DNA from 2 places in the Undibacterium sp. TC4M20W genome. Region 1 is predicted to be linked to the other one. Evidence: predicted binding sites of a transcription regulator. Region 1 holds the regulator's gene; the other holds the start of a gene.
The links. Region 1 encodes FliA, which starts transcription of late flagellar genes. Its sites were predicted from a motif close to CTAAAGTTTNNNNNNNNNNNGCCGNTA; they were not measured.

Region 1 (3,417 bases):
ATGACAACAAAAAAGGCAAACAGCAGGGTAATAAAATCCGCGTAAGAAACCAGCCATCTCTCATGGTTGTCTGGTTCTTCGTGGTATTTTTTCCTTGCCATAAGTATATTTTTTCAGTTTCACTGCATCGCTTAATTGCGATGGTTAGTCAGTCTTTCTTCCACCACACGCGGGCTGTCACCCAGAGCGATACTATAAAAAATATCAGACAACATTTCACGGCGCGTAACTTCGCGGCCTATGATTTCTTTTAATTTATTGCTGATTGGCAAAAACAACAAATTGGCCATGCCCACACCGTAAATAGTGGCAACAAAGGCAACAGCGATGCCGCCACCGAGTTTGGACGGGTCGCTCAGATTTTCCATCACATGGATAAGCCCCAGCACCGCCCCCAAAATGCCTATGGTAGGTGAATAACCACCGGCAGCATCCCAGATTTTGGCAGCCTGGCGTTGCTCCATTTCATACAGTGAAATATCGACATCAAGTATGTCTTTCAGGCGTATCGGGTCTATGCCATCGATCACCAGACGCAGGCCCTTGCTGATGAAAGGGTCGGATGAGGCATTCATATAACGCTCAAGGCTCAAAAAACCTTCACGCCTGGCAACCACACTCCAGATCAAAGCATCTGCGATATTTTTTTTACTGCTGTCTGGTGGTTCAGAAACGATCCAGCGCAGCATGCGCACGCCACGCCTGAAGGTATTGAGCCGGCTTTGCAACAACACAGCGCCCAGCGTACCCACGACCACGATGACAAAGGCAGCGGGTTGCACCAGAGAAGACAGGCGCCCGCCTTCCATCAACTGTCCGGTGACTATGCCAAATATCACCAGTACCAATCCGATTACGCTAGCCCAGTCCACGCTTTCTCCCTTAAGTATGCCCTGAGCCTGGCAACCGCCTGACTATGTAATTGTGAGACCCGTGACTCTGATACCCCCATCACAGCACCAATTTCCTTGAGATTCAACTCCTGCTCGTAGTACAGACCCATCAGCAGTTTCTCGCGCTCGGGCAAGCTGTCTATCGCACCGATGACGGCGTCACGGAAGTCGTCATTCAGCAAATCCTGCAGCGGATCGCCAGAAAAATCGGAGCAATAGTGGTCAAGGAAATGCTCCTTGGTGTCGGCATCATGAAAATCTTCGTAATAGACGAGTTGATGCCCGCCACTGTCGGTCAGCAGGTTCTGGTACTCTTCCAGGCTCAGCTTGAGTGACTTCGCCACCTCGGTTTCCAGCGGTGGCCTGCCCAGCTTTTGCTGTAGCACATTCATGGCATTTTCTATCTTGCGCATGTTCTGGCGCACGCCACGCGGCAGCCAGTCACTACTGCGCAATTCATCCAGCATGGCACCCCGTATGCGTTGTACCGCATAGGTTTCAAACTGGGCGCCATGGGTATCTTCGTAGCGGTTAACGGCATCCAGCAGGCCTATCATGCCGGCCTGCACGAGATCGTCCACCTCCACACTGGGAGGCAGGCGCGCCTTCAACTGGTAAGCCAGACGCTTGACCAGAGGCGCATGCTCCCTCAAAAGGAAGTTTTTATCTGATTTTCCGCTCGCGGTGTACATTTTTCTGATTACATTCCGAGACCGACACCCAGCTCAGGGACTCCCTCTGCACATAAGGTGGAACGCGCGGTCTTTGCCAATTGTTCAGCCAGCCGGGAGAATGCCAGCGAAGCAAGGGCTTTAGGAAAAGCATCAATCACAGAGCGTCCCAAATGTGCAGCCTTTCTTACGTGTTCATCTTCCGGCACATGGCCAACGTAGTGCAGTGGCACCGCCAGGTAACGGCTGGCCGCCTGCGCCATATTCGTATAAATCAATCTTGCCTCTTTTTCCGATGCACCGGACACTAAAATACCATAACCGCGCCGACCCAGCCTGTTGCTCACACGCTTGATCAATCCATAAGCAGCCTTGATCATGGCAGGATCAGCAGAAACCTGTATCACCAGCTCGCTGTCATCCAGCGTCGCCAGCGGAAAACTGTCATCCAGGTTGATCTCGCTATCCACAATAACCAGGTCCGCACGGTTGGCTGCCACATCAAACACTTTGGACAATTGCCGCGTATTTTCTGGCGGCAGCCATGCATGACGGGCCAGCATCGTCACCGACAGGCCAGCAGCCACCAATTTGACTGCTTCCTTCATTGTACGCTGTTGTCTCGCTACATCCAATAAGGTCTGATCAAGGTTCGCATTCAACCAGGCACCGACACTGTTTTCTGAAGAGCGTGTATCAACCATCAAGACCTGGTTACCCTGGCGTGCCAGTGACACACCCAGATTCACCAGCATGCCGCTCTTTTCATCTTCCCTCAAGGCCGACAAAAAGGTAAATACCCGTGGTTTTGGCCCAGCCAGCATGCGGCGCAGGCCTTCTGCCTGATCGAAACTAGCCAAGGGACACCTCCTGACCAGCACGTCCTGATGCTTGCGTAGAAACTGCACCCGCCATCAACAAGGGCAATTCTTCATCCAGATAACGGAAAGCTGCCGTCTCACGCTTGAGTTTGAAGGCACGGTCTATCAGATACAGCTTGTTGGCGATATGCAGGTCCTCAGGCACGCGCTGGCCGCTGGCGATGTAATACACCATGAGTTTCTGGCGTATCGCGATATCCAGTGCACCACCGATAGTCGCCGCTTCATCAAGCTTGGTCAGGATGCAGCCTGCCAAGCCATTGCCCTGATAAGCACGCACGACCTCACTCAAGGTTTCACCTGTTGATGTCGCATTCAGGCACAGCAAACGCTTTACCGGAGTGTCTGTTCCAGACAACATCGCCACCTGTTCAGTCACCATTTTGTCGCGCTGGCTGACACCGACAGTATCGATCAGGACGGTATGCTTGTTCTTGAGCTCGGACAAGGCAATGCGCAAATCTGCCTCATCCTTGACCGCGTGCACCATGACACCCAAAATTTTGCCGTAGATACGCAATTGTTCAAAACCGCCGATACGATAACCGTCAGTCGTGATCAATGCCAGCTTGGAAGGACCATGGCGCATGACGCAACGGGCAGCCAGCTTGGCCGTAGTCGTGGTCTTGCCCACGCCGGTAGGGCCGACCAGAGCATACACGCCACCTTTTTCCAGCATTTCGTTTTCATTGTCGATAGTGGACAGATTGCGCACCAGCACATTCTTGATCCAGTCCAGGCCATTTTCAAGCTTGCCAGTTTCAGGCAGTTTTTCTACCAGGTAGCGCGACAGGCTGGCGCTAAAACCGGTAGCCAGCAATTCACGCAGGATTTCTGCTTTTTGTGGCTGGCGTTTTTGCGTTTGTGTCCAGGAGATTTCTGCCAGTTGAGATTCCAGCATGCTGCGCATGGCCCGGATTTCTGACATGACATCATTCAACTCATTGGCATTGACAGGCGCTTCGATTTCAT
Region 2 (3,417 bases), on a different contig from region 1:
ATGTGCAGCTTAATCAAAGACGGATCGAAAGAAAATTACTGAAAAATTCGCCTGGACTGTGCATAATTGCACCATGATGAATTGGGATGATTTACGCTATTTTTTGGCACTGGTCGATTGCGGTACGCTGACCGGGGCTGCGCGTGGCCTGCAGGTGGAACATACGACGGTTGCGCGGCGTATTGATGCGCTTGAGTCAGCATTAAAGCTGCGTCTGTTCGACAGACTGGTGCGCGGGTGGCAACTGACCACAGAAGGACGCGACCTGGTCACCCACGCACGGGAAGTGGAAGAACGCTGGTTCAATTTTGAGAGAAAGGCGCTCAGTACCAGAAAAATGGAAGGTATAGTGCGTATTTCTGCACCACCTAGTTTATCGACTTTTGTACTCGCGCCCCAGCTTAAAAAACTCTGCACCAGTTTGACCGGCGTGGAGCTGGAGTTACAGGCAGAGCGCCATCAGGTCAGTCTCGGCAAGCGCGAGGCAGACATCGCTTTACGAATGGCGCGCCCACAAACCGCGGGTCTGGTCATTAAGCCCTTGGCCAGCGTAGGGTATGGCCTGTACGCCAGCAAAACCTATCTGAAAAAGCGCAAGGAAGAAGATTGGGAATTTGTCGCCTATGAAAAAAACTCTGCAACGCCCCATCATCAATGGCTGGAAGATTATCTGGCGCAGCGCAAAGTCATGCTGCGCAGTAATGACCAAATGGTGCTGGCTCAATGCGTGGCGGCAGGTCTTGGCATAACCGTATTACCGCATTATTTGCGCCAGAGTCACCGCGAACTGCACCGTATAGAGCATCAGGTTTGCCCTCTGCGCAGAAAACTTTGGCTGGTCATGCATGATGATGTACGCCGTTCACCCAGGGTAAGGGCAGTGGCTGACGGATTGATCGACTTGTTTTCCAGTGCAGAAATGAATGACTTATTGTTATGAACAACGTCGGTCCGGTTTGATGAAAATAAAACATTGACTTTTTATAATGTTATATTTAATATAATTCTATGGGGTAGGCCAAACGCTTGCTTACATCTGCTCACATGTCTGCTCACATATCTGTTCACACTAAGCACCTATTAAATTAAGCTGCTTTCAAGAATAAACCTAAACTTTTGACAAAAACGACCGTAATACACAATATGCGGTAATCCGTCACGTGGTTTAATTTAGGGCTGGAGAGCAAAATGAGCATCAATCAAATAGCAGGTGGGGCCACTGGCAGTGTCAGTGTTGATACCCGGCAAGATGTCAAGGCTGCACCAGTTGTTGCTAAAGCGGCATCTGCGCCGGTAGTTGTTGAGGCCAGTAAAGTTGCCGTCAGCAAAGACAGCCAGCCCCAAAGTGACATTTCTGCCAAAGAACTCAAGAACTCTGTTGATCAGATCAACCGTGCCATCGGTTTGAATAAAAGCGTTAATCTCAATCTGGATAATGATTCTGGCAAAGTGGTGGTGCAGATTGTTGATAATGAGACCAAGGTCGTATTGCGACAAATACCCTCCAGAGAAGTGCTGGCGATAGCCCGTGATCTGGAAGGTAAAAAAGGTGTTTTGTTGAACGACCATGCATGAATGGATAAAGAGTGATTGTCAGCTCTGATGTTGAATACTGGTTAAAGCAAGCAAATCTTCCCCTCCCCGACAGGATAGGTAAAGCACCCGAAGAATTATTGGCCTATGTTGCAAAAGTGAATAATTGCACTTCTGCTGACCAATTGCCTGCGCAAGTTGAATTGAATCCCGATTTTTTAAATGATATCCGGGCAGCGATTGCGGATATGCCACCTGTTGTGTTGCAGCTTTTGGATAAACCCCTGCTAGGTGTCTGTCTTGGGCGTGGCCTTGGTTCATCTGCGGTGACCGACGTTGTCACAAGCCCCGATGGCCAGATACTCGGTCTGGTGACACTGATGGATGCCGATGCTTTTTTGGGCCGCACTGCCAATGACTGGGCGAGCTGGAAAGAAAATACGCCGTTTTTGCCAGGCTCAGCTTTTCAAGTCCATCTGCAAATTGAAGCTGCGGAAAACGATAACCGCAAGAATGCCATGCAGTTTTTGCTCTTGCATGAATTTGGTCATGTGCTGACGGCCAATAGCGAATTTTTGCCCGACTGGTGGATAGGTTCGCAAAAATTCAGATCGACTGAAGAATATAGTTTCTTGAGTCTGTCCTGGCAAATCGCCATGAATGGCGACATCATTCCCTTGCTCAGACATGATTTTGAACACCGCAAGAACTTGCACTTCTATAGCGATCAGCAGGTTGATGGCGATTTAATCCCTAGCATCTACAAGGCGCTGGAAAAAACCGGTTTTTCCAGTCTGTATGCCGCAACCAATGCCTATGATGATTTTGCCGAGGCTTTTGCCATGTATGTGCATAGCGTGATGATGGGCAAGCCTTATCGATTGAGCATCCGTTCTGGCGATGAAATTATCATGGAAGTGGCAGATTACTGGTCCAGCCCACGAGCCCGCTCTAGGAAACAGTTATTTGCTGAATACCTCCGTAATTGATAATACTCCCCTAAGCGCTGGACATAAGCAGAGGGTAGATAAAGCGTTGCCTTTAGGTCACTTATTGCTATTGAACTATTCGTTTGCATCAATAAAGCAGCAAAATTTGCTTTATTCGACACTTCATTTTCCACCTGCTCATCCATAATGTGAATAAGCTTAGGCGCTTCTTGTCTTTATGCTGCAATTATTCACGGATGGATATCTGAATGACCGTACCGCCAAAGAACTCACTGGACCCGGATGACTGGCAGGCCCTGCGTGCGCAGGGACATCGCATGCTGGACGATATCCTTGATTACGCAGAGCACATACGCGAGCGCCCTGTGTGGCAAGTGATACCAGATGAAGTGCGCGCAAAGTTCCAGTCGGGTTTGCCAACTGCGCCAGCTGAGCTCGGTGAAGTGCATCAACAATTCATGGAAAATATCTTGCCGTATTCGGTAGGCAATAGCCATCCTGGATTTATGGGGTGGGTGCAGGGTGGTGGCAATCCTGTTGGTACTTTAGCGGAGATGCTGGCAGCGGGTCTGAATGCCAATCTCGGCGGGCGTGATCATATACCGATAGAAGTCGAGCGTCAGATAACGCGCTGGGTCAGCGAGCTATTTCATTTTCCAGATACTGCCAGCGGTCTGTTTGTTACTGGCACGTCGATGGCTAACTTCATTGCCGTACTGGTAGCACGGGCGCGCACTCTTGGGGCAGAGGTAAGGTATCAAGGGCTCACGGCTTTTCCTGAGCGGCTGGTGGCTTATACCTCAGCAGGGGCGCACGGTTGCGTCGCACAGGCCATGGACATGGCAGGGTTGGGGAGAAACGCCTTGCGCGTCATCCCCATGAATGCCGGCTTTGAGATGGATGTCGGCGCATTGCAGGCAGCAATCGCGGCAGA

Region 2: ACO0LL_RS26925 (flagellar protein FlaG) is a predicted target of FliA. The motif match lies at 1,109-1,135, and genes of this name have one in related genera.

What each region holds. Positions count from the first base shown of each region.
Region 1 is NZ_JBMPPI010000014.1:60,903-64,319, forward strand. Features, by position in the region: gene motD (flagellar motor protein MotD) at 1-101, opposite strand, end outside; gene ACO0LL_RS17390 (flagellar motor protein) at 132-872, opposite strand; gene ACO0LL_RS17395 (RNA polymerase sigma factor FliA) at 854-1,585, opposite strand; gene ACO0LL_RS17400 (MinD/ParA family ATP-binding protein) at 1,594-2,424, opposite strand; gene flhF (flagellar biosynthesis protein FlhF) at 2,417-3,417, opposite strand, start outside.
Region 2 is NZ_JBMPPI010000036.1:10,663-14,079, reverse strand. Features, by position in the region: gene ACO0LL_RS26930 (LysR family transcriptional regulator) at 74-940, shown strand; gene ACO0LL_RS26925 (flagellar protein FlaG) at 1,189-1,575, shown strand; gene ACO0LL_RS26920 (hypothetical protein) at 1,587-2,522, shown strand; gene ACO0LL_RS26915 (pyridoxal phosphate-dependent decarboxylase family protein) at 2,732-3,417, shown strand, end outside.